3 regions of the Thiomicrorhabdus hydrogeniphila genome follow, and region 3 is predicted to be linked to each of the others. Evidence: predicted binding sites of a transcription regulator. Region 3 holds the regulator's gene; each other region holds the start of a gene.
What was found. Region 3 encodes FNR, which switches genes on or off when oxygen is low (the NO sensors DNR and NnrR bind a similar motif). Its sites were predicted from a motif close to TTGATNTANATCAA; they were not measured.
Positions count from the first base shown of each region.

Region 1: a site for FNR is predicted at 8,231-8,244, ahead of ccoN (cytochrome-c oxidase, cbb3-type subunit I). Genes of this name have one in related genera too.
Region 2: a site for FNR is predicted at 4,847-4,860, ahead of hemN (oxygen-independent coproporphyrinogen III oxidase). Genes of this name have one in related genera too.

Region 1 covers NZ_BAAHXL010000001.1:2,815,906-2,825,910, forward strand. Annotated here, with positions in the region: gene ACYQ0E_RS12665 (heavy metal translocating P-type ATPase) at 1-2,104, opposite strand, end outside; gene ACYQ0E_RS12670 (FixH family protein) at 2,107-2,628, opposite strand; gene ccoG (cytochrome c oxidase accessory protein CcoG) at 2,755-4,221, opposite strand; gene ACYQ0E_RS12680 (hypothetical protein) at 4,361-4,501, opposite strand; gene ccoP (cytochrome-c oxidase, cbb3-type subunit III) at 4,612-5,520, opposite strand; gene ACYQ0E_RS12690 (cbb3-type cytochrome c oxidase subunit 3) at 5,541-5,723, opposite strand; gene ccoO (cytochrome-c oxidase, cbb3-type subunit II) at 5,730-6,560, opposite strand; gene ccoN (cytochrome-c oxidase, cbb3-type subunit I) at 6,637-8,067, opposite strand; gene hisB (imidazoleglycerol-phosphate dehydratase HisB) at 8,517-9,104, shown strand; gene hisH (imidazole glycerol phosphate synthase subunit HisH) at 9,106-9,744, shown strand; gene hisA (1-(5-phosphoribosyl)-5-[(5-phosphoribosylamino)methylideneamino]imidazole-4-carboxamide isomerase) at 9,764-10,005, shown strand, end outside.
Region 2 covers NZ_BAAHXL010000001.1:2,248,264-2,258,268, reverse strand. Annotated here, with positions in the region: gene ACYQ0E_RS10185 (fumarylacetoacetate hydrolase family protein) at 1-72, shown strand, start outside; gene ACYQ0E_RS10180 (paraquat-inducible protein A) at 224-838, shown strand; gene ACYQ0E_RS10175 (hypothetical protein) at 849-1,055, opposite strand; gene ACYQ0E_RS10170 (lytic murein transglycosylase) at 1,176-2,411, opposite strand; gene rlmKL (bifunctional 23S rRNA (guanine(2069)-N(7))-methyltransferase RlmK/23S rRNA (guanine(2445)-N(2))-methyltransferase RlmL) at 2,599-4,809, shown strand; gene hemN (oxygen-independent coproporphyrinogen III oxidase) at 4,964-6,346, shown strand; gene ACYQ0E_RS10155 (hypothetical protein) at 6,589-7,086, shown strand; gene ACYQ0E_RS10150 (YdcF family protein) at 7,362-8,201, opposite strand; gene ACYQ0E_RS10145 (sensor domain-containing diguanylate cyclase) at 8,259-9,566, opposite strand; gene clpB (ATP-dependent chaperone ClpB) at 9,779-10,005, shown strand, end outside.
Region 3 covers NZ_BAAHXL010000001.1:941,398-951,402, forward strand. Annotated here, with positions in the region: gene rlmB (23S rRNA (guanosine(2251)-2'-O)-methyltransferase RlmB) at 1-79, shown strand, start outside; gene ACYQ0E_RS04090 (PfkB family carbohydrate kinase) at 211-1,404, opposite strand; gene fnr (fumarate/nitrate reduction transcriptional regulator Fnr) at 1,993-2,736, shown strand; gene pal (peptidoglycan-associated lipoprotein Pal) at 3,215-3,757, shown strand; gene pepN (aminopeptidase N) at 3,889-6,522, shown strand; gene ACYQ0E_RS04110 (penicillin-binding protein activator) at 6,596-7,984, shown strand; gene ACYQ0E_RS04115 (hypothetical protein) at 8,090-9,181, shown strand; gene ACYQ0E_RS04120 (hypothetical protein) at 9,198-9,440, shown strand; gene ACYQ0E_RS04125 (LPP20 family lipoprotein) at 9,519-10,005, shown strand, end outside.

The DNA of each region.
Region 1 (10,005 bases), 1.9 Mb from region 3:
CTTCAGCTTGCAATTGTCTAATAACTTCATTTTTATCTTCTGGCAGTACTTCTGCTATCACATTCATACCACCTAATTGCTCAGCAACACGGTTAGCTACAACAGTTAAATCACCACTTAATAATGAAACCTTTTTACCTTTTGCTTTTAGTCTATTAATTAATTCAATCGCTTCCGGACGTATTTCATCTTCTAAAAACAGCACACCTTGTACAGAAGAATCAATCGCTATCCATACTGCAGTTTGCGCAAGCGCCGCTTTATCATCCGCTAACTTTTGTAAGTCTTTAGGTATTTGAATATTGAGTGATGCAAGCCAGTTAGCCGTACCAATTTGATACAATTTATTCTCTATTGATCCTTCAACACCCTTACCTGCGACAATTTTAAAATTATCGACTTTGTACCAATGGTTGTTACCAAATGAAAATTCTTCTTTTATAGAATGCACAATACCATTACCTAAACTATGTTCAGATAAATTTTCAATAGAACCTACTGAGCGTAAAAGTTCTTGTCGATCAACGTTATCGACTATGGCTTCTGCAACAACTTTCATTTGCCCTTTTGTTAAGGTTCCAGTCTTATCAAAAACAAAGTGCTCAATAGAATGTAAGATTTCTAATACTGTTCCATTTTTAATTAAAATACCATTACGGGCAGAAACCCCAGAAGCCACGGCAATAGCCATAGGTGTGGCTAAGCCAAAAGCACAAGGACAAGTTATAATTAAGACCGCAGTAGCGGTCATTACAGCAACAGCAAGATCCGCTTTAAAAAACCAAAATACAAAACTGATTAATGCTAATGTGATGGTCGTAGTAACAAACCATGGCATAATTTTATCAGCCGTACATTGAATAGGCGCTTTTGATCCTTGCGCTTCTTCTACCATGTGAACAATTTTACCCAACTGTGTATCTTGTAAAATCTTATCTACAGCAATAGTAAGGTGTCCATCAATATTTAATGTTCCAGCAATTACTTTGTCGTTTGCTTGTTTTGCAATTTCTTTAGACTCACCGCTTAACATGGATTCATTCACCATGCTTTGTCCTTGAGAAACAACGCCATCGACAGGGATTTGTTCACCCGGTTTAACAATGATTAAATCACCAGGGAGAAGAGTTCGTACTGGTACAATATTTTCTATGTCTATTAGTAATTTACGGGCAACTTTAGGCTGTAAATCCATTAAACGTCGTGAAGCATCTATTGCTTTATTTTTAGAAATCGCTTCTAGGTAACGCCCAATTAACAGTAAAAACATAAAGTCTATCAGCGTATCAAAATAGACTTCTCCACTATAACTGCCAGTTATGGTAATCCAACTTGAATAAAAATAAGTGGTGAGTATTCCCAGACTAATGGATACATCCATACCCACAGATTTTGATCTAATTGATGTCAATGCACCTTTAAGAAAAGGCTGACCGGAATAAGCTAGAGTAATTGTGGCTATAATTAATTCAAGCCAATGAAAGTAATTACGATATTGTGCATCGTCTGCGGCGCCAGTATAAAGCGCAACTGAGAACCACATTACATTCATCATGGCAAAGCCAGCAAAACCTAATCGATAAAGAAGGTCTCTATTTGCTTTTTTATATGCGGCGTCACTTGCCGTAGGATCATAAGGTGTTGCGTCATACCCTATGGAATTGAGTTTTTTAATGATGTCTGAGAGTTTAACTTTACTGTTATCCCAGCGAATTTTAATTTGCTTGTTTGTAAAGTTAACTCGCGCTAACAATAAACCATCCATCTTTGCAAAAGTGTGTTCTATTAACCAAACGCAAGCTGCACAGTGAATCGCTTCAGACATTAACGTAATTTCACGTCGATCATTTAGATCACTAACATATTGAGATTGAACCTCATCATAATCAAAAAATTCAATGTCTTTATTTGGTGGTGGTGGCGGTGAAAGCAATTCACCTTCTGGCGTTCTTTTATAAAAGCTCTCCATACCAGCTTCATAAATTACCTCACAAACGGAAGCACAGCCATTACAGCAAAAATGCTTCTCCACTCCTTCTATTGGCTTTAGAACTAAATCCCCTTCTGGGATTGCTTGCCCGCAATGAAAGCATGTATTAGCCATGACTATTGTGGATCTTGAACCATAATACTACGGCCCATGTTAATACGAATATCCCCTTTTGTGACTTCCATAATTAAGTCCCATTTACCTTTCTTAGGTAAACTAAATTCTTTGGTATATTCGCCCTTGTTGTCTGTTTTATTTAATGTGACTTGTCCATCTAAATTTTTATCTGAAGGTCGGTAGTAATACAGAATTGCTGTTTCTACATCAATAGGATTATTGTCTTTATCTACAACTTCAAGTTTGACTAAATCAGGTTTACCTTCAGATAAAATTGGCACGTCTATTTTCAATTGCCAACCAATTTTTTCCATACGTTGTTGTTGAGCAAGCACAACATCCATTCGCTTTCCTTGTTCATAGTAATCTTCTACAACAAGTCCAGGGTTAGTAACAATAGCCATACTAACCATAAAAAAGTTAACGGATAACACGATGACTAAAATTACGAACCATACTATTACAAATGGGTTTTTCCAAGCGACACTCCAATCGCGAGTATCTTGCTTAGCTTCAGTCATTGTTTCTCTCCTAATAATGAGGCTCGATACCTCGTAAAACAAAAAAACCCTACCTAGGGGATTTCTAAGTAGGGCTATTATAACGATTAAATTTTATGTCGTCTTTACAACATATTAACTAAAGTATTAACGTTTTTTGGGACTAATAAATACGGTTTCGTAATCGGCCGAAATCTCTTCATTATTTAAGTTAACAACATGAATTGTTACAGGTGTGTTTGTTTCAGTTAAATTCTTTTTAGGAATTTTTACAAACAAGGTAGTTGCACCTACATTTCCAGGTTGAATGGTAATTTCTTTATCAGCGTGAAAGGTTAGTCCTTCAGGCCCTGTTACATCAATTTTAGCCAACATAACTTCATTAGATTTATTTACCACCTTAATTGTCCATTTATTTTGAACATTACCGTCACTCATTTGAACGAATAAAGGCGAACGTTCATGTAATGCTTTTAAGTCAATTGGTGACATAGTCAGCATTCCATAAACCATTGCTATGGCAGCAAATCCCATAATAGCGCTATATATAACCACACGAGGACGCTTAAAGAATGGAGGCACTTTTTGACCTGCAAATTCTGCAAGTGATGCATAACGTATTAAACCACGAGGTTTCTTGATTTTATCCATAACTGAATCACAGGCATCAATACATAGACCACAGGTAATACAACCAAACTGTTGGCCATATCGAATATCAACCCCTGTAGGGCAAACGGCAACACATAGATTACAATCAATACAGTCACCTAATTCAGGGGCTTCCTCGCCTGGTTTAACACGTTTTATACGTCCACGAGGTTCACCACGATCTACATCATAAGTAGGTACTATAGTTTGAGTATCAATCATGGCACCCTGAATACGAGCGTACGGACAAAAACCAATACAAGTTTGCTCACGTAAAATACCTGCAAAAAAGTAAGTGGCGGCAGCTAAAACTAATATAACGGTTGTTTCAGTTGTTCCCCATTCAAATCTAAATAGACGACCCCACAGATCATAAGCATCTGTAAAGTAGGCAACAAAACTAAAGGATGTCATAAAGGCAATAAACGCCCATATGGCAAACTTAGGCAGTTTCTTTTTAAGTTTGCTTAAGCTCATTGGCGATTCATCAAGCTTAATACGTTTATTAGGTAAACCTTCAAACTTTTCTTCTATCCAGGTAAACACATCTGTCCATACAGTGTGAAAACAGAAATACCCACACCATAATCTACCTGCAACGGCTGTTGAGGCAGCGAGTAGTAATGCAGCAAAAAGCAGAAGCATTGCTAACACCCAGATATCTTGAGGAAGAATTGTGATGCCAAAAATATGAAATTGTCTATTTGCTAGATCAAATAAAAGAGCCTGATGACCCTCCCATCTAAAATAAGGGAAAATAAATAATGACAACCAAAACGCAGCCGTTATCCATTTGATTGTACGAAATTTACCTGGCATTCTTTTAGCATGCACTGTACCGCCCGTATGTACTGGTAATATTTCCACACCAATATTTTGGAGATTTTTATTATCCAAATCCATTTCATCAAGTACGGAACCTGTTTGTCCATTATCTCGATACAATTCTTTTTTTTCTGACATAGGGCGATCCTTGCAACCAGTCTATTAAAAACGTTATTCTATAAAAATAACCTTACTTATCATAAGTAAATTTTTTTATTTACTTCTATAAACAAAAATAGGCCCGGATTATAGGCCTATTTTTGTTTATAGAAGTAGATTAACTTTCTTTCTTTTCGTCTTTTTCAAGACCTTCAATACCACGTGTAGCTTTCCATCCAAAACCAATAAGTGCAACGATACTTAACACAAGTGCGCCGATTGAAATCCAAAGTACAAAATCATTATTTAATTCATGCATAACTTTAATCTCCTAAATTGATTTAAATCAATATTTTCGTATTGCCATAATTAAAAAAAGGAGAACAAATCGCCTCCTTTTTTCTCTTAAATAAGTGCCTAAGCACTCACTTATTGACCTCCACCTAGAGAGTAAACATAAACAGCTAAACGTTTAATATTTACATCTGCATCTGGTAAACGATCTTTAAAAGCTGGCATAACTGCACGATGCGTATTTTCGATATAAACACCATTTTTCTTAACATTCACACCATATGTAATAATTTTCTTAATCGCGTCACGATCAGAAGAAAAACGCCATATTTGGTCAGTTAAGTTCGCAGCACCAGCTGGAGCCAACGGCTTACCTGCTGGACCATGACATGCTAAACACATACCTTTAGCAAATACTGCTTTACCAGCCGCAACAGATGGATCTCCACCCTTACCTTCTGATAATGCAATTACGTAATCTGTTACATGGTCAATATCTTCATCTGTTAAATTCCCCATCATACCTTTTGCCGGCATATTACCAATACGACCATTAGTAATTGTTGCGTCAATTTGGTTGATGTTACCACCCCATAGCCAATCATCATCAGCTAATACCGGGAAGTTAGGGTTACCAGCTCCACCTACAGCATGACATGCTGCACAGTAATCACCAAATAACATTTTAGATGTTGCTACTGCGTATGATTTAAGTTCTTCATCTTTTAAGATATCAGACACAGACATAGAAGCTAACTTCTCTTCTTTATCTGCAAACTTAGCTACACGCCAATCTTTTAGCACTTTGTAATCTTGGTCATACTCTTCAATCTGAGTCCAACCAGCTAAACCTTTAGTAAATCCACCAGTATCATTAGTCAACGGAATCGACGGATAGTAAAGTGTGTAAAAAACAATCATGATGAAACCCGCGTAGAAAGATAACATCCACCAAAGCGGTGGCGGGTTATCTAATTCACGAATATCTTCATCCCAAATATGACCAGTGTTCCCTTCATCTGGCCATGGATTATGATGTGCCATATTAAAATCTCCTCAAATGACTAGTCATCGTTCAGTATTTTATATTTTTGCTCTTCCATCTCTTTACGCTTACTAGGACGTAATGCCATAGCAAATGTAATAAGCATGCCGAGAAATACGACTACTGTAACGATTAAACCTGCCCAGTCCTGTGTCGTCATTGACGACCAGTCAGTGCTTAAATAACTTTCTAGATTACTCATATAACCTTACTGACGATAAACCTTGCTGTCATCCAGCTTGACCATCGTTCCTAGTACTTGCAAGTAAGCAACCATTGCATCCATTTCGGTATGACCCGCAATAGCTGCATCAGCATTTTCAATTTCTTCATCGGTATATGGCACACCAAGTATGCGCATAGTTTTCAAACGTTGTTTCATATCACGTTTTGTACCAAAGAAATCCTTAGTTATCGAATTTTCCGCTAACCATGGGTAAGCAGGCATTACAGATTCAGGCACCATGTCTTGTGGACGTAGTAAATGAAGTACATGCCACTCGTCTGAGTATTTACCACCTAAACGTGCAAGATCTGGACCAGTTCTTTTAGAACCCCATTGCATTGGGTGATCATACATAGACTCTGTAGCAAGAGAGTAATGACCGTAACGCTCACGCTCGTCACGGAAAGGACGAATCATTTGTGAGTGACAAATATAACACCCTTCACGCAAGTATAAATCACGACCAGCTAGTTCTAGCGGAGTATAAGGACGAACACCGTCGCCTGCTTTCCAATCGCCAATAACCCACTTGCCATTCTTATCTTGCTTGTAGAGTTTTTTATCTGATACTAATTTACCATCAGCATCTTTAGTGAATGTACGTTCCCATACTAATTCTGGGAATTTTTCATTCTTAACGTTACCATATTTATCTGTTTTCTCAGTAAAATCAACTGCTGATTTGAGATAGAACAATGGTACGATTTCAACGATACCAGCAATCGAAACTGCTAGTGCTGTTGCCAGGAATAAGGCAAATATATTTCGCTCTAATCCTTCCTGGATATTCTTTGGTGCTTTATTATCTGACATGAGTTTGTGCTCCTCAACTCATAAATTTTCTTCAATTTAAGCAGCAGATTTACTGCTACTTAATCTGACTTACTGCTTATGCGTGTGCTTCTACTGTATTGGCAGCTTTAGCATTTGCCATACGAATCGTCATAACAACGTTGTAAAGCATAACCACAGTACCAGAGAAGAATAATAATCCACCGAATGCACGCATCGCATAATAAGGGTGCATAGCTGAAACTGATTCAGCAAAAGTATATGCAAGTGTTCCGTACTCATCATAAGCACGCCACATTAGACCTTGCATGATACCTGATACCCACATTGCAACAATGTAGAACACTGTACCAATAGTAGCTAGCCAAAAATGGATATTAATCAATTGCATTGAATACATTTCTGTTTTCCATAGTTTCATTACCATGTGGTAAATCGCACCAATAGAAACCATTGCAACCCAACCTAACGCACCAGAGTGAACGTGACCAACTGTCCAGTCTGTATAGTGAGATAGAGCGTTTACAGTTTTAGCAGCCATTACAGGCCCTTCAAAAGTAGACATTGCGTAGAATGCTAAAGAGATAATTAAGAAACGTAAGATATAATCTGTACGTAGTCTATCCCAAGCACCAGAAAGCGTTAACATACCGTTTAATGCACCACCCCAAGAAGGAATGATCATCGCAAGTGAAATTACTGCACCTAATGAACCTGTCCAATCTGGAAGAGCTGTGTATTGAAGGTGGTGAGCACCTAACCATACATAACCAAACATTAATGCCCAGAAGTGGATTACAGATAATCGGTAAGAGTAGATTGGACGTTGCGCTTGCTTAGGTACAAAGTAGTACATAATCGCAAGGAAACCAGCTGTTAGGAAGAAACCTACTGCATTGTGTCCCCACCACCATTGAATCATTGCATCTTGTACACCAGCAAACATAGAGTACGAACGGAATAATGAAACAGGCAATGCTAAACCGTTAACAACATATAAGTAAGTGATCGCAATCATCATACCTAAGAAGAACCAGTTTGAAACATATACACTTGGGTGAGTATCTTTATTACGAGAAGCAATTGTCATTACAAAGTTAAATGTGTACAAAGTCCACACAACTGCAATTGCTATAGCCATAGGCCATTCTTGTTCGTGGTACTCTTTACCTGTTGTCATCCCTAAAGCAATTGAAACAACAGTTGCTAAAAGCCCAATTGTGAACAAAATTGCTGTCCACCAAGCTAAACTATTACTCCAAAGTTTTACACCATTGGTTCTTTGAACCGTGTAAAACGCTGTAGCCATTAGCGTCATACCACCAAATGCAAAGATTACTGTGTTCGTATGAACAACACGCAAACGAGCAAAAGTGATTTCCGCAATATCAAAATTTAACGCAGGCCATGCAAGTTCTGATGCTGCATAAGTACCCATTAAAGTACCTAGCACCAAAAAAACGATTGCGCCTACTGTTAAATACTTAACCACGCCATTATCATATTGTGGTTGTACTGTAGTATCCATCAGCCGGATCCCCTTTATAGTCTTAACATTCTGCCCTTATCTATCATCAAGTTATCACTTAAACCTTAAGCAATATCTTAATCGACCATTATAGATACAGACTCCTCAGCGAGGTATTATACCTGTAACGAAGCTATATCTCAGCCAAAAACAATTTTAAAAGTTAATTTGTATCAATTATTTCGATAAAATAACTCCTAAAAGCATCTTATAAACTTGGGCTCTTTAATAAAATCCTATGAATTATCCCAAATCCAAGCCTATCTTGATAGTAAAAAAAACTTATAAGGGGCATCAAGATTTTTTTATGAACTACTAATAATAGGGGTATTCAAACGAATTCTGCTATGCTGAACTTTCTTTTCAGAAAAACTTTAATTTTTTGTCAACATACCCAATAAAGTGATTTTCAGTTATTATATTGGCAACTTTAAATTAGGAATGCTGTTATGCGAACTGCAAGCGTTGAACGCAACACTCTAGAAACCCAAATTCAAATCTCCGTAAACTTAGACGGTCAAGGCAATAGCAAGCTAGATACGGGAGTGCATTTCTTTGAGCACATGCTAGATCAAATAGCGCGTCACGGCATGATTGACATTGATATAACTGCTAACGGCGATACGCACATTGATGACCACCACACAGTTGAAGATATTGGTATTGCATTAGGTCAAGCCATTAACAAAGCGGTGGGTGATAAAAAAGGCATTACTCGTTATGGCCACGCTTATGTGCCATTAGACGAGGCTTTATCTCGTGTTGTTATTGACCTTTCTGGACGACCAGGCCTGGAATTTAATTGTGACTGGACTCGCGAACAGATTGGCACATTTGAAACTCAATTGGTTTTAGAGTTTTTTCAAGGTTTTGTTAACCATGCTAATGCAACACTGCATATTGATAATATTCGCGGCTACAATGCACATCACCAGGCAGAAACCATATTTAAAGCTTTTGGTCGCGCATTACGCATGGCGTTAAGCCAAGATGAACGTATGGCAGGTAAAATGCCTTCTACCAAAGGAACGCTGTAGCATGAATCAAAAGTTAGTTGCTGTTGTTGATTATGGCATGGGAAACTTACGCTCAGTTTCTAAGGCGGCAGAACATGTTGCACCAAATAACACTCGTATTTTAATCACCAACAATCCTGAAGATATTGCTCAAGCAGATGCTGTTATTTTCCCAGGCCAGGGTGCGGCTAAAGCCTGCATGAACGCCCTGCAAGAAACGGGGATGATTCACGCTGTACAACAAGCGGCTAAAGAAAAACCATTTTTAGGCATCTGCATGGGGCTTCAAGTCCTTATGACACACAGTGATGAAAATGAAGGTATAAAGTGTATGGACGTGATTCCAGGCAATGTTACACACTTTAACTTTCCTGATAACAGCCCATTAAAAACACCGCATATGGGTTGGAACCAAATCAAACAAACACAAGAACACGCGCTTTGGCATAACATTGCCCAAGACAGTCGTTTTTATTTTGTACATAGCTACTATGTTCAACCAGAAAACGCCGATTATATATGCGGACAAACGACACATGGGATCACCTTCCCTTCAGCGCTAAGTCACAATAATTTATTCTCAATTCAAGCACACCCTGAAAAAAGTGCAGACCATGGTTTGCAACTATTTAAAAACTTTTTACAGTGGAACGGGCAATAATTTTTTTAAAGGTTCAAACATGTTATTAATTCCAGCTATCGACCTTAAAGATGGTGAATGCGTTCGCCTTCGCCAAGGCATTATGGAAGATGCGACGGTATTTTCAGGTGATATAGTTGCCATGGCACAACGCTGGGTCGATCAAGACGCTCGTCGTTTACACATGGTAGATTTAAATGGTGCATTTGATGGCAAACCGGTTAATGGTGAAGCCGTTTATCAAGTTCGCCAAGCGTTTCCAGATTTACCTATTCAAATTGG
Region 2 (10,005 bases), 1.3 Mb from region 3:
GATATTTTTTATGCAAAAATAATGCATAACGATTTACCACTTATTGAGGCCAGTTGGCAGGTTGTAAACTAAATTACACGAGTTATGGTGTTAATGTTTATATTTTATAATCAATTAATTGGGTTAATAATTAAGGATTTACCAGGCCTGGTAAAAGCGCATAAATTTACAAAATGATTTTACACCGTATAATCAAACCTTTCTAAAATTGAGAATTATTATTGTGCTTTATCGTCAAGTTTTAGGTTTTATTTTTCTTATTAGTGCTTATGGCTTATTAATTCCAGGTGTTACCGAACCCGTTTTGCATATGACGACTATGCTGGATAAAGGCGAGTTAACGGTTTTGGGTAAAGAGGCTATTTTACAGAGTGGCACAATTCCTAACTTTTTATTACCAATGACTATGGAAGTATTGAATCAAATTCATGCAACAGGCACGGTGGTGATTCAAGATACGGCTAAAAGTATTCTAGGCACGGCAGAAACTTTGTGGCAAGACGGAAATCAGTTAGTGGCGTTCTTAATTGTGTTTTTTAGTATATTTGTCCCAGCGTTAAAACTGGCTTTATTGGCGAGTTCATATCTTTTTAAATGCTTTGGAAAACAATTAGCCTTAAGCAGTGGTTTTTTAAGTAAATGGTCTATGGCAGATGTGTTTGTTATGGCCTTAATTATTGCGTTTTTAGCCATTAAAGCCAGCTCAGGCAATTCCGCTTTATTGCAAACAAATATTGAGTTAGAAACCGGTTTTTATTATTTTTTAGGCTATTGTTTATTATCAATAGCGTCTAGTCAGTTATTGATTAAAAAGCAACCTATAAGCACTCAGGGCTAGTCGTTAATAATTAACGTTTTCTTCTTTTTTGAGCGTTGAGTTTGTTGCCCAGTTTAGTCAGTTGGCTTTGCATTTTCCAAAACAGGTAGGCAGGGTGGTTACATAAAGTAGTTTGATTACTTTGCTCGTTTTGATGATTAAGAACAGAAAAGTTAAAACCCGGTGTTGATTTAGACACGGTTTGTTGAGCGGTTTTATGATGAATTTGTTGAGCCAAATCAACCTCGCTTTAAACGTTAAACCAGTAAAGTAAAACGGCGTAGATAGCAGTAAAAAACAGTGGTTAAGCAAGGTTTTAGATAACTCACCGTTGTTAATTTTTTACTGCCAAAACACGCTATTTAGCTTGGGCTTTTTGTAATGCTTTTAGCATGCTGGTGCTGGCAAAACCGTCGGCTGGTAAATTTTGTTTGGTTTGAAACTCGCGTAATGCACCGCGCGTTTTACTACCTGCAATACCATCGGGTTTGCCAACGTCGTAACCTAAGGCATTGAGTAACGTTTGTATCTCTTTAATTTCTGCATAGCTAATCCCTTTATCCCCTTTTGGTTTTTGCTTAGATAAAGGCGGTAACTTAACAATACGATCGGCTAAATGACCTACTGAAACAGCATATTTGTCAGCATTATTCCAACGTTTAATCACTCTAAAGTTGTTATAAACTAAAAACGCTGGGCCTTTATAATCGCTCACTAACAGTAATTTGGCTTGCATATCTTCATTAGGCAAAACTCTACCATCCGCTAAAGTAATGCCCATTTTTTTCCATTCGGCTAAATTGCGTGCGGTTTTGTTATCGGCCAAGGCATAGTTAAAACCTTTTGGTAGGGTGACTTCTCGTCCCCAATTTTCTTCAGCTTGCCAACCTAAATGGTTTAAAAAATTACCTGCGGAATAAAAAACATCGGGCAAGCTATCCCATAAATTGATTTTGCCATCGCCATCGCCATCTACCGCATATTGCACGTAGTTAGAAGGCATAAATTGACATTGCCCCATAGCACCCGCCCAAGAACCTTTCATTTCGCTAAGCGGTACATCACCCCTATCTAAAATGGTTAAGGCACTCATTAACTGAGTGCTAAAAAACTGACTGCGACGTGGGTCATAGGCTAAGGTGGCCAGTGATTCTATAATGGGGAGTTTACCGGTGTAGCTACCATAGTTGGTTTCTAACCCCCAAAAGGCCACAATAAAACGCCCAGGCACTCCGTATTTTTTGGTGACTTGGTCAAGTAAGGCTTTATTGGCCTCGTAGTTTTTTTGACCATTTGCCACACGGGTATCGCTGACCGCTCTGTTAAAATAATCAAAAAAGGTTTTGGTAAATTCAGGTTGTTTTTTGTCTGATTCAAGCACCTTTTTATTAAGCTTTACGTTTTTAAAAGCGGAGTCTAAAGTAGGTTGAGAAATTCCTTTTTGATGTGCTTGTTTTTTAAATTCAGCTATCCAGGCTTTAAAGTCGCTGTCTGATGGCGTAAACGTCTCTGATTGAGCCTGGGCATTTAAAGTAAATGTCAGTAATGCAGAGGCAAATAAAATGTTGGCGTAACCGCGTATTGTGTTTGACATAATCAACTTTGATTTAGGATGAGTAATAATTACCTTATTCTACCGAAACTAAATAAAAGTTGAAGCCAAAACAGTTTAAAATTAACAGATATTTTAAAGGCCCAGTTTGTTAGTACATGAACAAAACTGTAACAAATAAATACGCACTGTATTAAGGTCTATCACCAAACAAAATAATGGAAAAAAGATGATGAAATTTTTTGCCACATCCCCAGGCGGTTTAAGTGAGTTACTAAGAGAAGAATTAATGTCTTTTGGTGCAACCGAAGTCAAAGCTCAACCGCGTGGTGTGACCTTTGAGGGTGATTTAGAAATTGCTTACCGAAGTTGCTTGTGGTCGCGTTTAGCTAACCGTATTTTTGTAACCGTGCTAGAAGTAGAACTGGAAACGCAAGAAGAGTTAACCGAGCAAGTTGCCACCGTTGATTGGCAAACACATATGGATGAATTTGGTAGTTTTGCGGTTTCGTTTTCAGGTAAAGGGATGGGCATAGACCACAGTCATTATGGTGCTTTAAAAATTAAAGATGGGATTGTCGATTATTTTAGAGGCATTACCAATAACCGCCCAAAAGTGGATACAGAAGACCCTGAATTACGCGTGCATGGTCATTTAAACCGTAACAAGCTCACGTTAAGCATTGATTTAGTTGGTTATAGCTTACATCAACGTGGTTACCGTGAAGGTCAACAAGTTAAAGCGCCGCTTAAAGAAAACGTGGCGGCGGCATTGTTAATGCGTGCAGGCTGGCCTGAAATTGCCAAGCAGGGCGGTTGTTTGTATGACCCAATGTGTGGTTCGGGTACGTTTTTGGTAGAAGGTGCAATGATGGCATCTGACCTGGCACCAGGCCTGGAAAAAGTGAATCGGATGTTATTAAACTCTTGGAAACTGCATGACGCTAAATTGTGGAATGATTTAATTGAAGAAGCCAAAGAGCGTGAAGCCGAAGGTTTGCGAAACTTGCCCGATATTTATGGTTCTGACGCGTCACATAAATCATTAGATATTGCCGAAGAAGCGATTCACAATGCGGGCTATTTAGATTCTATTGAAATTAAACAAATGACGGTTGAACAAGGACGTCGTTGGGGCGATTGGCAACCAGGCCTGGTAATTTGTAACCCTCCGTACGGAGAACGTTTGGGTGAAATTGAAGAAGTTAAGGTTATTTATAACGATTTAGGTAAATACCTTAAAAATGAGTTTGATGGTTGGCAAGGTGCAGTATTAACTTGTAACCCTGAACTTGGTATGTATTTAGGGATTAAAGCCAAACGTAGCCATAACTTTTTTAACGGGCCAATGGAGTGTAAATTATTCCGTTTTGATATTACCGAAGAGTTTCATCGTGAACCATCATTAAAAGGTGGCGCAAACATTGTGCAAGAAGTGAGCACCGTTATGCCAGAGCTTGCCGATTCTCAAGGTGCGGTTATGGTGGGTAACCGTATTAAAAAGAATTTAAAACAGCTAAAAAAATGGGCTAAAAATAACGAGATAAATGCTTACCGAGTTTACGATGCCGATTTACCCGAATACGCACTCTCAATAGATTTATACCAAACAGAAGAGGCTGGGCAATGGTTAATTGTAAATGAATACGCCGCACCCAAAACGGTGGACAAAGCCAAAGCCAAAAAGCGTTTGCATGAAGCTTTAGCGGCATTACCTAATGTATTCCCCGATGTGCCAGTTGACCAAATTGTTTTTAAAGTGCGTAGCCGTCAATCGGGAACATCACAATATGAAAAACTGGACGATAGCCGCGATTTTTACACCGTGATTGAGAACGGTGCCAAAATTCGTGTTAACTTTACCGACTATTTAGACACGGGTCTATTTTTAGATCATCGTGATGTACGTACTTTAGTGGCGCAAAAATCGGTTAGAAAATCACTGCTAAACCTATTTTGTTATACCGCAACCGCAACCGTTGAAGCCGCCGTTATGGGTGCAAAAAGCAGTTTAAGTGTGGATATGTCTAAAACCTATTTGTATTGGGCAGAACACAACTTAGCCCACAATATGTCACACAATAAAGATTCTGCTGAACATAAATTTTTACAAGCCGATGTTTTAGATTGGCTATCAAAAGAGAGTGAAAATCCAACGGCGACCTTTGATGTCATCTTTTTAGATCCACCATCGTTTTCAACCTCAAAACGTATGGAAGGCACTTTAGATATTCAACGAGATCATGTGGTATTAATTGAACAAGCTTTAAAACTGCTGAACCCTGGTGGCACCTTAATATTTTCAAATAATATGCGTAAATTTAAATTAGATGAAGCGGCTTTAGAGGGCTGTAATATTGAAAATATTACCCATAAAACCATGCCAAGAGATTTTCAACGCAACAGCAAAATTCACCAGGCCTGGTTAATTAGTCGCTAATGAGTAATTAAAAGTAGAACCATTAAAAGCAAAACTCTTGAGGCAGATTAACTTGCTAAGCGTTAATTTAGATTATGATTCCAATCTTTAAAAACCGATAACGGCTAGTCATAGCGAATAATGGTTGATTGTGATTAAAACATGGGATGGGTATATGCAACAAAAAATTCAATTTGATGAAGCGTTAATTAAACGCTACAACCAATCAGGCCCACGTTATACCTCATACCCAACGGCGGTGCAGTTTGATGAAGCATTTGGTATTGCCGACTATAAAGAAGCGGTACAACGCAGTAATGATTCTGGCCGAGGTTTATCTCTTTATTACCATATTCCGTTTTGTGATACCGTTTGCTTTTTTTGCGCCTGCAATAAAGTTTGGACACGAGATCGTTCAAAAACCACGCCCTATTTAGATCGTTTATTTAAAGAAATCGAAATGCAATCTGCCTTATTTGATAATAGCCGCAAAGTAGAGCAATTGCATTTAGGGGGCGGCACACCGACTTTTATTAATAACGATGAAATGCGTCAGTTAATGGAAAAAACGCGTCAACACTTTAATTTATATGACGATGATTCGGGTGAATATTCTATTGAAATTGACCCGCGTGAAGCGAATCGTGAATCGGTTAAATTACTGCGTGAACTGGGTTTTAACCGCATGAGTTTAGGGGTGCAAGATTTTGACCCAGCGGTACAAAAAGCGGTTAACCGTATTCAAACTCAGGCCGAAACCTTTGAAGTATTAGAAGGCGCGCGTGAATCAGGCTTTATGTCGGTGAATGTCGATTTAATTTATGGCTTGCCATTACAAACAGAGAAAGGTTTTATTACTACCCTAGATAAGGTTTTAGAAGCTGAACCAGACCGTTTTTCTATTTTTAACTATGCGCACATGCCAAGTATGTTTCCAACGCAAAAGAAAATGAATGAAGCGGATATGCCGTCAGCGGATGAAAAACTGGCTATTTTGCACGCAACAACACAACGTTTGTTAGAAGCGGGTTACGTGTATATTGGAATGGATCATTTTGCTAAACCAGACGATGAACTGGCGATTGCACAACGTAATGAAACCTTATATCGTAACTTTCAAGGCTACTCTACCCATGCTGAGTGTGATTTAGTGGGAATGGGCGCAACGTCAATTTCATTAATCAATAACACTTACGCCCAAAACCGAAAAAGCCTGGCTGATTATTATGATGCGATTGATGCCGGTGATTTAGCGGTGTTTAGAGGTGTGCAATTAACAGAAGATGATGAACTACGTCGTGATGTCATTACCCGTTTAATTAGCCATTTTCATCTTAATTTTGCCCAAATAGACCAGGCCTGGAATATTCGTTTTAAAGAATACTTTGCTAAAGAATTGCAAAACTTAGTGCCTATGGCGCAAGATGAATTATTAACCATGAACGATGAAGATATTTATATTACGCCAAAAGGGCGTTTATTAATTCGTAATATCTGCATGGTGTTTGACGCCTATCTAAAAGAAGGCACTGCAAATCGTTTCTCCAAAGTGATTTAATTGAGAAGAGGTTTGCATTTAAAAGCGAGAATGTAATCTGAACCGTTTTAGTTACTGTTTAACACAAAGCCGAGTTTACCTCGGTTTTTTTGTTTTTAGTGATGATAGGTCGACTTCTACTTAAAACTACATAACCATTGTTTTTATGTGTGTATAAAAAAACTTGATGATGCGTGCTATTTTGATTATGATTAGTACGTAAATTTTTATTTAACTAAATTCTCACTTTGGAGTGAATCTTAATGCGTAAACTAATTTTAGCTTTAGTTGTCAGCACGGCAGCGACAGTACCAGCAATTTCAATGGCAGACAATTCAGGCGTTATGTGTGAAAAAGTCACACCGACTATTCAGAATATTAGAGCAAATTTACATGCTAATTACATGCCCAACTATTTACCGGTATTAACCAATAGTCAAGAAGCATTAAGTTTAAGTGGTGACCAATGCGCCGCTATAAATAAATTCCGTAAGGATAAGGCTTCTAAAGGACAATTGATTGTTAAAAAGATTAATAAACTAGAAAAAGAAGCATACCAAGCGGCTTTTGATGGTGCTTCAATGGATGATATTATGAAACGTAATACTGAAATTCAGTCTTTACGTACCAAAATTACACAAGGTAAAATGAAGTGTCATGGTTTTGTTAAAAAGTTACTATCCGCTGAACAGTATAAAAAACTGAACCAAATGATGGTTAAGAAAAAACAAGAAGTGGATGCTTTACTCGCCGGTAAGTAATTTCATTAGCGGTTATTAAAAATAGATCAAAGCCCAATTTACCAGGCCTGGTAAATTGGGCTTTTTATTTTTATTTGATTGAAATAGCTTCTATATACGACTTTTGCACGAAAAAAGTGGGCAGGATAAATACGATAAAATTTGCCTGTTTACATTGAATAATGCAGCTATTAGCCAGCTATTAACAAGATATTAGCAAGTTACTCAACAAGAATTAGACGAATTTAGCAATTTTTAACGGCGTTTTGACTCGTGCCTTGGTCTTCATATATGAATTAGTGTTCAGTTTTCATTTGTTTAATCGTTTCAAAATGCATTTGACTCGGAAACACTCTATTTGTTTTACCTGTTAAGTAATACACGGTTAACCCAACCCATTCTCGCCAGGCAGGTTCTAATGCTTTAAGGTGATCAAAAAAGTCAAAATCAATCTTGCGTAACGCGTCTGAATTACTGCGGTAATCAACAGGGTAAGCAATTACATTTACATTTTGCACTCTTGCAATACCAACGGCTCTTGGCATATGAAAGGCAGAAGTGACCAATAGGTAAGTCCCGTTTTTGTTAGGTAATAGTGCTTTGCTATACAAAAAATTTTCATAAGTATTGCGTGATTTTGATTCAATAATTAAACGTGATGGGTCAATACCAATGGTAGTAAGTAGTTGTTTTGCAATAGAGCCCTCACCAGCGGTATTTTGTAAACTCATTAAACCACTACCACCAGTAAAAATAACTGGGGCTTGGGGATAAAGTTTGGCTAAATGTGCCGCACCAATATACCGATCACCACCGATTCCTAGTTCGGCTACGTTCCAGCTTAAAGAGCGTTTTAAATCTTCTCCACCACCTAAAACAATAATGCCATCAATCTGTTTTGGCATGGTTTGCGGTTTGCTAAAACGTGATTCTAGCGGTTTCATAAGATAATCGCTTACAGGGTAAACCATCAATACAAACGCAATTAAACCTGTGGGAATAAATAAAATTTTTGCTGTGCGCACTTTATTAAAGACAAGTAAAAGCGAACCTAAAAATAGGATAAATATAATTAAATTTCCAGGGCTTAATAGCGCCCAAGCAATCTTAGAAATTAGGAAAAAGAGTTCGTTCATAATAAAGTTTTTTGGTTAATGTTTAAAAAGTGAATGAGATTATGCGTTTTAAATTAATTAAATTTCTTTAAAGCATTTTTCTTTAATTTTTTTATTTGCAATGACGGTTTGGTTTCGGCCATTTTTCTTGGCGGTATAAGAGGCACAATCGGCTAGTTTAAAAAGGCTTTCAAAATTTTTAATGGCGGTAGGTTCTGTACACGCAATGCCTATACTTACGGTCTGTTTATCAATTCCAAGTTTTTGCCAATTAGCATTTTCAAATAACTGGTGAATGTCATCGGTAATTTTAACGATCTCATTCAATGAAGTATTGGTAAAAATACAAACAAATTCTTCACCTCCCCAACGGTAAACAAAGTGACTAGGGTATGCAAATTTATTAAGAAGATTTGCTGCAAGCTCTAAAACTTGATCGCCTTTTTTGTGGCCATATTCATCGTTAATACGTTTGAAATAGTCTAAATCTAACATGGCAAAACAAAGATGTTCTTTGTTTTTATTTGCATGCTTAATGAGTTTTTTCGCTTTTTCTTCACCATAACGTCTATTAGGGAGTTTGGTTAAAAAATCTTCAGAAGCCAAGCTTTCTAATTGTTGTTCTAACTGTTTTAACTTACTGATGTTATGAACCATGCCAACCATCATGATTGGGTAGCCAGTTTCATCTCTTTCACAAATTTTGCCTTTATCATGTACCCACATATAGTGACCATTACGATTTCTTAAGCGATATTGGTGCTCATAATGAGAACGTGTACCGTTAAGGTGTCCATTGATTGAGGCCATTACAAATTCAAGATCTTCTGGATGAATGTTGCTGCTCCATGTTTCTAAAGTAGGAGCCATTTCATCTGGGCCATAACCCAACATCTTTTTTAATTGTGGGCTAAAAAAAACCTTGCCTGTGTCAATTTCCCATTCCCACATTCCATCTGACGCTTCATTGAGAGCAAACCAAATTCTATGGTCACGAGTATTGAGTTCTTTTTCGTGCGCTAAACGGTTGCCAATATTACGAGCTACAGAGAGAAAATATTCTTGGTTTTGGTAATTGAAAACAGTGGTAATGATTTCAACAGAAATATCACCACCATTTTTATGTTGATGATTGCCTACAAAGGTATAAGATTTATTATCTCGGATGACTTGTGCGACTTCTGTCCATTGTGGCAGACCAATTACATGGCTTTGCAGGCTAAGAACAGAGTGATTAAGAATTTCGTGTTTTTCGTAGCCTAAATCTTCATAAGCACAGCGATTGCACCATAAAACATTTGAACTAACTGGATCAAGCAGATAAACCGCATCATCCATGTTATCGAACAGAATGTTTAAATCAATCGTACTAAATTCTTTCGTCATAAGTTAGGCATTTCATTAAGCATTTCAGGTAAGTAGAGTTATTAGTATAAACTTTTTAGAGTTATTTTAAGAAGTTATCATATAAAACTCCCACCTTTTTAGGTGATGTTTGTCGATATTTATTTGTAAATACTTAAATTTAGCTTTGAAATTTAAGATTCATCCCCATTACCTTAGTATAAATAATAAAAAAATTAAGGAGTTTGTCACAAATGATGGATAAATTTACCACCCAATTTCAAAGTGTTTTGGCGCAAGCGCAATCCAGTGCTGTTGGTCATGACAATCAATATATTGAACCGGTGCATATTTTATTGGCCTTAATGGATGAAACGGCTAATTTACTGCAACTTGCTAATATTAATGTGCCGTTATTAAAACAAACTGTGGCTGAAAAAATTAGCAGTTTGCCAAAAGTGACAGGTGCAGATGGTAATGT
Region 3 (10,005 bases):
TTTAAATGTTTCTGTTGCCGCAGGTGTAACGGTATATGAGGCCTTTAGACAAAGAGCAATAAAAGCCAATTTAAAATAAAACGTGCCATTTATTGCTTTAAGCCATTTTACCAGGCCTGGCAAGCCCTGTGGCCGTCTATGACGTGTGAGCATAGGGTAAAATGGCTTTTTGTTTTATTTGATGTTCGATTAAAGTATTTTTCTTTGTATCTAAGCTAGAAAAACGTCTCCATTTTCATCCAATTTTATTGCCACGCTTACCAGCGATTCATCCCAACAAGGGCCTTCAATACAAAGTCCATCGTCTATATTAAAATAAGCGTCGTGTACTGAGCATTTCATTGTTTTTTCAAAAGGGTTTACATCAATTTTATATGCTTCATTTAAAGGCACGTCTTGGTGTGGACAATTGTTTATAAAGCAACGTACGCCATCTTCGTATTTGATTAACACTAACGATTGACCTTTATCACTCGTCACAACGGTAGCTTTAGCGTTGCTTAATTGGTTAATATTGGCCAGCGCCTTTTCTTCTTTAGTTTCTTTTAATAAATTTCCCAGGCCTGGTTGCATACATTTTTTTGCCGCTAGTTTACTGGCATAAATAACGGCATCTATTAATGGCTTTTTTTCAATTAGAGAATGAATTAAACCAGCATTAAAAGTATCTCCAGCCCCAAGTGTATCTATAACTGGGCTTACCTTTTCTGCTTCAATATGTTCTATTGTGCCACCTGCAGGTTGTAGCCAAACGCCCTCAGTACCCCAAGTACAAACTAAGTTGGTGTTAGCAAGGTCTAGGCTTTCTAATAATTCATGACCGTTGCTAAAGCCTTTTGCTTTAGCATAATGGTGTGAAAAAATAATTAGGTTTACACTCGAAAATAATGCCTCAATTCCATCCCTTGGTTTTTCAACTTCAAGAGATATGGGTTGGTGAGTTAGAAATGTTTTAGATATATTAATCATGCCTGGAAGGTGAGGCATGTTTCTGCCTTCAAAGTGAAGCCAGTCATACTCTTCAATTTCAATCTTGGCAAAAAAATCAAAACTAATTTCAGGAAGGTCGCGATAATGAACAATCGTTCGATGTCCATTCTGAGCATTGAGAGTAATAAAAGAAGTTGGTGTTCGTCCTTTTATAAATTTTTGTATGTGCTCAGTTGAAATATTGCGCTCATTCAGTCCCGTCAATAACTGTTTAGCCTCACTATCAGCAGCAACAGTCGTACATATATCGGTTTGATGGCCGAGTTGATTTAACACATATAAAGTATTATTTACATTACCGCCTGTTGAAATTTGCTTGTTTAAAGCACGCAATTCTTCATCTTCTTGGGGGTGATGCTCAACACTTAAGATTATGTCTAAAACTGAATTTCCAATGCCTAATATTTTTGACATATTTTACTTCCGTAATTTGTGATATCTGCTCACAGTGTAATTAAAGTGTCATTTAATTACCACGCAGTTTCAAGTAATAAATACGATTTAAAAGTTCGCTATAAAATTGGCAAGAATTTTAACATAGCTAATCTGTGTGTGTGGGTGATGTCTTTTTAAATAAAAGTGAATAAATATAAAAAAACCTTGACAACCTCTAAGCCATACTTAGATTTTATTATTTAGAATTTGGATTATATTTAATTTTTAAGGTATTGTTTTATATAATGTATAGGCTTAATTTATGTCGTTATTTTATATAACCATAGTATTTGATTTCTTTTCCACAAAACCTGTGGATAACTTTGTGTGTAAAGTTAGTAAATATCTCTTAAGTGCTTTAAATTAGCCAAAAAACATTAGACTGCCTAAAAATTAAGCAGTCGTTGTTTTATGACAAAAAAGAGAAGTAAAATATATTTTTTATACCCCTATAAGTACAAAAAAATAAAAAATATTCCGTAAAAGATGACAAAATAATTAAAAACGATACAATCAAAAAATAATATATAAAAATAATAATCCTATCTCAAATTCATTAGGGCTACTATGAATCAAGTTAAATCTGCGTTTAACGCAAGTTGTTTAAATTGCGGGTTGCAAAAGATTTGTTTCCCTACGGGGTTGCAAAAATCGGATGTTGATCGTTTAGACACTATTGTGGAGAGAAAGTCTCCTTTAAAAAAGAACCAGTTGGTTTACGAAGCAGGTCAAAAATTTCAGTCTATCTTTGCTATTCGTGCAGGGGTTATTAAGCTTTTTTCTTATTCTGATCTGGGTGAAGAAATTGTTCATGGTTTTTATTTACCTGGAGATGTTGTTGGTTTTGATGGTTTAGTTGATGGCCATTATCTATATAATGCTATGGCGTTAGATAGTACGAGTGTTTGTACCTTACCTTATGATGAGCTTAGTGATTTATCAATGAAAATCCCTAATCTTAACCAACAGATCATGATGGTAATGAGTAAAAAGATGCAGGATGGACGCTTGCACTCTGAATTGCTGATTAAGCGAAATGCAGATCAACGTGTGGCACAATTTATTTGGAATATGGCTGACCGTTATAAAAGCCGTGGTTATACTTATGATGAGTTTCGTTTAAGTATTCTTCACCGAGATGTTGCGCTTTATCTTGGTTTAACACCAGAAACAGTATCTCGAATATTGGCTAAGTTCAATGCTGAAGGGATTGTCAGTTGGAAGAAAAAAGAAGTTATTATTTATAATGAAGCGGCACTTAAAAAAGTGGCGGGCATTAGCAGTTGTATAGAGTGTAAAGAGGTAAGTTAATCTCCACTTAATTTATATGACTATATAATTTGTGGTTATTATTGATTTCAATCAATTCGTATTTGGGTTGGCTATGGTTTAATAAAACCTATGGAAACGTTGTAATTGGATATGCGTTTTTCATAATGTAGCCCATTTACCCAGTCTTTGACTGGGGTCTTTTTTTCTTAATAAATTTAATACCTCGTTTCAAAATCTTATTGAACTATTTTGATACTATTGCTATCTAAATATTTAAGTGATGCGCAAAGTCTTGCCGTTTTTTATTAAGTTACAACGCTATTGTTTACCTTTTATTTTTTACACGACGTTTAAGTATACAAAAAGGACTATTTTCTTTTGTATATAACCATGCGGTAAAAAGTACAAATAATCTATTTTTGTTAAATTTTTACTTTTTTATGATTTTATTGGTTATTTGTTCTAGAATTAGGTATATTAATGATTAATATTATTTATAAAGTTTAGGATGCATAAAATGTCATACAAGAATCTATCTCAGTTATTTTTAGTTGTTTTTTTAGGTTTTGCTTTAGTTGGTTGTAGTTCAACCCCTAAAACAGATACAGATACAGACAACAGTAAAGAAGTTGCAACAGAGCAAGTTAATACAGATATTGAAGCGGCAAAACGCCAAGCTGCAGAACAAGCAGCGGCTGATTTAGCAGCCAAAAAAGCTGAATTACAAGCAATGATTAATGGAAAAGTTGTTCATTTTGATTTTGACCAATCAGAAATTGCCCCATCAAACTATGAAGTAATTAAAGCGAATGCTGATTTCTTATCACTTGAGCCAGATGCTAAAGTAACAATTAAAGGCTATTGTGATGAGCGTGGAACACGTGAGTATAACTTAGCGTTAGGTGAAAGACGTGCACAAGCCGTTCAAAATGCTTTAGTTGCTGAAGGTGTGAGTCCTAGTCGTATTACGGTAATTAGTTTTGGTGAAGATAACCCTGTTGATGACGGACATAATGAAGCGGCATGGGCAAAAAACCGTCGTGCAGAGTTTGATTATTAATCCATTTTTATTTTGCAACAATCACTATTCAAAATCACTGGTTAACGTTTAGTAAACCAGGCTGTATTTTAGAAGCCTTCCTGTCATAATGCCAGGAAGGCTTTTTTGTTTAAATTTACATGAGTTACCCTATGAAAAACGATACCCTTTTAGTTCATCATTTATCTGATTATAAAGCACCAGAATTTACAATTAATTCAATTTATTTAACGTTTGACTTACAACCCTCTCAAACGGTTGTGACGAATAAAATGAATATATTGAACTTGGTTGAACAAACGGAACTGATGCTTGATGGAGAGCAGTTAAAGCTCTTATCGGTCATGATAGATGGTCAAGATATTACACAACAGTGTGAACAGACTGAAGAAGGGTTGAAAGTTCCAGTACCAGGCCTGGTAAATTTTGATTTAACGATTGAAACAGAGATTGCTCCTCAAGAGAATACAGCCTTAGAAGGTCTTTATAGAACAAGCGGCAACTATTGCACACAATGTGAGGCGGAAGGCTTTAGAAAAATCACTTATTTTATGGACAGACCAGACGTACTTTCGCTGTTTACGACTAAAATAATTGCAGATAAATCTGAGAACGCAGTTTTACTTTCTAACGGTAATTTAATTGAATCAGGTGATTTAGCCAATAATAAACATTATGCCGTATGGCAAGATCCGTTTAAAAAACCGTGTTATCTATTTGCGTTAGTTGCGGGTAATCTAGAGCTAATCCAAGACACATATCATACGTTGGATGGACGTGATGTTGATTTAAGAATTTATGTTGAATCTAAAAATAGCGATAAATGTGAACACGCCATGACGTCTTTAAAGAAATCTATGCAGTGGGACGAACAGCGTTTTGGGCTGATTTATGACTTAGACATTTATATGATTGTGGCCGTAGATGACTTTAATATGGGGGCCATGGAAAATAAAGGCTTAAACGTATTTAACTCTAAATTTGTTTTGGCTAAACCAGATACTGCCACTGATGTTGATTACGAAGGTATTGAGGCCGTTATTGGGCATGAATATTTTCATAACTGGACAGGAAACAGAGTTACTTGTCGTGACTGGTTTCAATTAACGCTTAAAGAAGGCTTAACGGTTTTTAGAGATCAAGAATTTACTGCGGATATGTTATCACCTGCTGTGAAGAGAATTGAGGATGTTAAGCGACTAAGAAGTAATCAATTCCCTGAAGATGCTGGGCCAATGTCACACCCAATTCAGCCGCAATCTTATATAGAAATGAATAATTTTTACACCATGACGGTATATGAAAAGGGCGCTGAAGTGGTTCGTTTGTATCACTCTTTGCTAGGTGAGCAAGGTTTTAGAAAGGGGATGAATCTTTATTTTGAAAGACATGATGGCCAAGCCGTTACTGTAAATGATTTTAGAAATGCCATGGCAGATGCCAATAATATTGATTTGTCTCAAATGCATGAATGGTATGTACAAAGTGGTACGCCTACACTTACGGTTAATACTCTTTATAATCCTAAGACACAAAGTTTACAGTTAGAGCTTACTCAATCTATTGCCGCACTTGGTAATAAGTTTAAACCCTTATTAATGCCAGTTAAAGTAGCGCTATTTTCTAAAGATGGTCAAGAATTACCTCTTAAACTCCCTCAGGAGAGTGCAGAATTTGTTACGGTTTCTGATGACGAAGCTTTAATTGCTTTGACACAAAATACACAGACCGTCGTTTTTGAAAACGTTGAGTTAGAGCCAGTGGTCTCAATGTTAAGAGGATTTACCTCTCCTGTTATTCTTGATTACCAACAAAGCGATGCAGATTTAGCAGGCCTGGTACAGTTTGATACGGATAGTTTTGTGCAATGGGAATCCATGCAAACTTTAGCGCTTAGAGAGATTAAACGTAATATCTTAGCTTATGAGCAAAATCAGGCTATGCAGATTTCAGAGCATTTTATAGCGGCTTTTAAAGGCGTGTTAACCAACAATTCTATTGATAATGCGTTGCGATCCTTAGCGTTAACACTGCCTGACTTTACTTATATTGGTGAGCAATATTCACAAGTAAATGTTGACGCTATTTATCATGTTCATCATTGGCTAAAAACAGAGCTATCGCTTCAGTTTAACAATGAATTTACAGGCCTGTATGAGGAGTTAAATGCATTAGTGCAGACTTATCGATACACCAAAGAAGATATTGCAAATCGTAAATTAAAAAATGTCTGTTTAAGTTATTTAATGGTTAATGCTAATAATATAGAGTTAGCGGTCAATCAGCTTGCTCAAGCCAATAATATGACCGATAGTTTAGCTGCATTAGAAACCTTATCGCATACAGATGGTATACAGCGCCAAACCAGTTTAGACGCTTTTTATAAAAAATGGCAAAACGACACTTTGGTTCTAGACAAGTGGTTTAGTTTACAAGCGGCATCACATCATATTCACGCGTTAGAGCATGTTAAAGATTTAATAACACATCCAGACTTTAGTTATACCAATCCAAACAGAGTGAGAAGTGTATTAGGTGTATTTGGGCGATTAAACTTGCTAGGTTTTCATAGAGCAGATGGAGAGGGCTATGTATTTTTAGCTCAACAAGTGAGTAAGCTAGATGCGATTAATCCACAAGTTGCTGCCAGAATAGTGGCACCTTTTACGCATTGGAAAAAATATGATGAAGCACGTCAAATAAAAATGAAACAAGCTTTACAAATGATTTTAAAAACTGAAAACTTATCAAAAGATGTCTACGAAATTGTTTCTAAAACGCTGTAAGCCCCGTTTTAATATAAGTAAAAATATGCGAATCTTGCCAGTCGTAAGTTTTTGCTTTGTATGCAGTTTGCCTATGGCAAGCTTTGCCTATGCAGGTGAGTGGGATGAACTTATTAGTGGAGCAAATAATCAAAATATTGATTCAAGAGGCTCTCAAAATAACGTTCAACCAAGTTCTAGGCTTCAGCAAGTAAAACGGCTAGATCAAGAGATAATGATTTTACGTGCAGAAATGTCTAAAAAAAATGGCGCTGTAAAACAAGTTAGACAATATTTAAGACAGCTTGATAAACAGTTTGTTTTACCAGACTTTAAAAGAAGGGTAGAGCGTTTACATGAATATGTAGATTCAATTCCCGAACAAAAATCATCCTTTTTTTCTTTTTTTTCACATAGTAAAACGATTGATTTTCCTATGCATGATAAAAATGCCGTAGTGGCTATTGTGTTGCCCGTTTCTGGCCCTTATGGCTTTGCTGGCGAAAGCATTCAAAAATCATTGCAAATAGGGTTAAAGCAAGCCGGGTTTACAGGAAAACTTATCGCCATAGATTTAGCGAATTATGATTCTGTTTTTGAAGCTTGGGAGATTCTAAAGTATTACGACCCACAATTTATTTTTGGGCCTTTACAAAAAGATAAAATCAGCCAATGGCAAGCACTTAAAACGGGTGTACCAACACTGTACTTTAATGAAATAACCGCATATACCCAATACGAGTTTAGTTTATCACCAAGTAAACAAGCAGGATTAGAGCAAGTATTTCAAATATTAAATCAATCGTTCTATCAAAGAATACTCGTTTTAAAAGAGCCAGAAGAAACATCTCAAGAACTTGAACAAGCATTTGACCAGGCCTGGTCAAATACCCCACAAGCAAAAGAATATATTACACAAAATGTAGAAAAAACGGTTGGTCAAGCAATTGATAATGGGTTAAATATTAATAAATCAAATGACCGTAAATCTTGGTTACAAAGTGTTTTACATGTTCCGTTAAAATTTACTCCAAGGCCTAGGCAAGACATAGAAGCAATAGTGTCATTTGTGCCGCAAAATTTGGCCATACAAGTTGCACCGTATATTAACTTTATTTCTAATTCAAAATCGATTCCTCAGATTTGGTATCCAAGTAAAACACCCACAGCATATTATTTGTTAAATAACTTAGACGCATGGCAAGATACATTTGCGATTTTGCCAGCAAGTTTAGCGATTGATGTATCTAAAAATAATTCAAAAAATCCATCCTCCAACAAAAATGGCCTATTTTATGCTTTAGGACGTGTGGCGATAGAAATTGTTAAATCAGAGCATCAATCATCTCAGGTAGATACTCTGATTGAAACGGCTAAAGGAACTTATGTTCGAAATGCCAATGGACAATTCTATTTATTGCCAGACGTTTACTGGGCAGATAATGGAGTCTTTGAAAAATTTGTTAGCAATTCAGCAGAATAAAGCACCTAACAAACCTTCATCTTTCACCTTTTTTACCCACAATAATTGTACTTTGAGTTTTTTGCTGAAAAGTGATTGCTCTATGTATGTTTAAGGAAGTATTTAGTGGCTACTACTGACGGAACATTTGATCCTAACGATCTTGAAAGTATCGACGCCTTATTGGATGAGGCGGAGCTTGAGGCTGTATCTGATAACTTAGATGACAGTGAGCAAGTAGAAGATAATTTAGAAATACCTGAAGAATCAACTAATTTAAGTGCTGAGGATGAAGATTTATTGGACTCTTTAGATTCGTTAGATGACTTGGTTTCTCCAGATGCTGAGCCGGAAGTAGTCGGTGTTTCTGAGCCTGTAGTAAAAACAGCCAAAGCCACAAAAGAAGATATTCCAAAGCTGAATATAGAGCCAGAAAAAGACACTGAACAATTGGCAAATGAAGAGATATTAGTTAAGCGTGGCAAAGCACAATCATCAAAAAATTCTAAGGCAGCGGCGAAAGATATGGATTCTATAAAAAAACTTATCATTATATTTGGTTCTATTCTTAGTGTGTTAGCGCTTATAGCAATAGGTATTGGTATTTGGGGCGCTTTATCGGCGTCATCTGCAGGAATGGATGAAGATACACATACATTAATAGAAACCATTAAAGTTTCAACTGAACATAATGGACAAGCGGCACAATCTGCCGAAAAATCGGTTAAGTCGGTAGAGAAAAAGTTAGATGCCTTGGCATTTCAATTAGAACAATTAACTGAAGATGTTGGCAAAATAGGTCAAGTTGCGGCTCCTGCTGAAAATAGCATTATTGATCCTTTAGGACTAAGTGCGCCAGCTACGGATAAAAATCATGCCGGTAATAACGTTGTAAGTGCTCCAGTGTCACCGGCAATAACTAAATCGGTTGGGGTGGCAGACTCAGAGTTAATGAATAAAGTAAGCTCGGTAAATAAAAAATTAATTTCTGCGCAAAGACGCATTAATGAAGTGAATACACGAGTGAAGAAGATACAAGCTCAATATGCCACTTTGATTCATAGCATTAAAACAGTAGAAAAGCAGGTGTTGGTTGAACAAGCTGAAAAAATGGCAAAACAAGAAAAAGCCAAAAAAGCAGCGGATAAAAATAGATATCAATATACAGCGCCAGATGGTGGGTTTTATGACCAATCAGTAGGCGACTCTTATCCTTAATAAAAAGGATGAAACGATGCGGACTTTATACATAATTGTGGTGACATCTCTATTTCTATCGGGATGTGCTTCAAATTCGTTTTTAACAAAGGTAAAAAATAAAACCTTAGTCGTGGCTGAAACAATCGGGTTGATTGAAGAAGATACGATGAAAAAACCAGATTATTATTCAACTTCTCAGTTAAAGAATGATTATGAATACGGTAAAGATTACGACCTAAATAAAATGAGCTGTTCAGAGAGCGGACAGTGTAAATAAAGGCTTTATAAAAAGCCTTCTAATATAAATATTAAACAAATTTTGAGTAAATATTTGAGTAAAAGTGGAGTATAAACCATGAAGAAGCGTTCGATTTTAATTGCTGGACTAGCCAGTGCTTTTGCGCTAACAGGTTGTGTTGGAAATGAGCAAAATGCAACGGCAATGACACCCGTTCATGCTCAACCCGTAGCATCAACGGTTGTGCAACCTAAAAAAGTACCTGAAAAAAAGCCTGAACTGTTAAAAATTACAGGTATTGGTTACGGTGCCGAAAGTACTTATGCCGCTTATACATCTGGTCAAAGACGTTTGATGGCAATTCGTGCCTCTAAACTTGATGCATACAGAGCTTTAGCGGAACAGTTGTATGGTATTAAGATTGATAGTAATACTTCAGTATCAACGTTAACAGCCAAAAATGATAGTTTTAGAGCGCGTGTTAATGCGGTTGTTAGAGGGGCAAAAGTCGTTAGTGTTACCCCTATGGCTGACCATAACTATGAAACCGTTTTAGAGGTACTTGTTGACAAAAAATTCTTTGAAGAAGCTTTTGTATATTCAA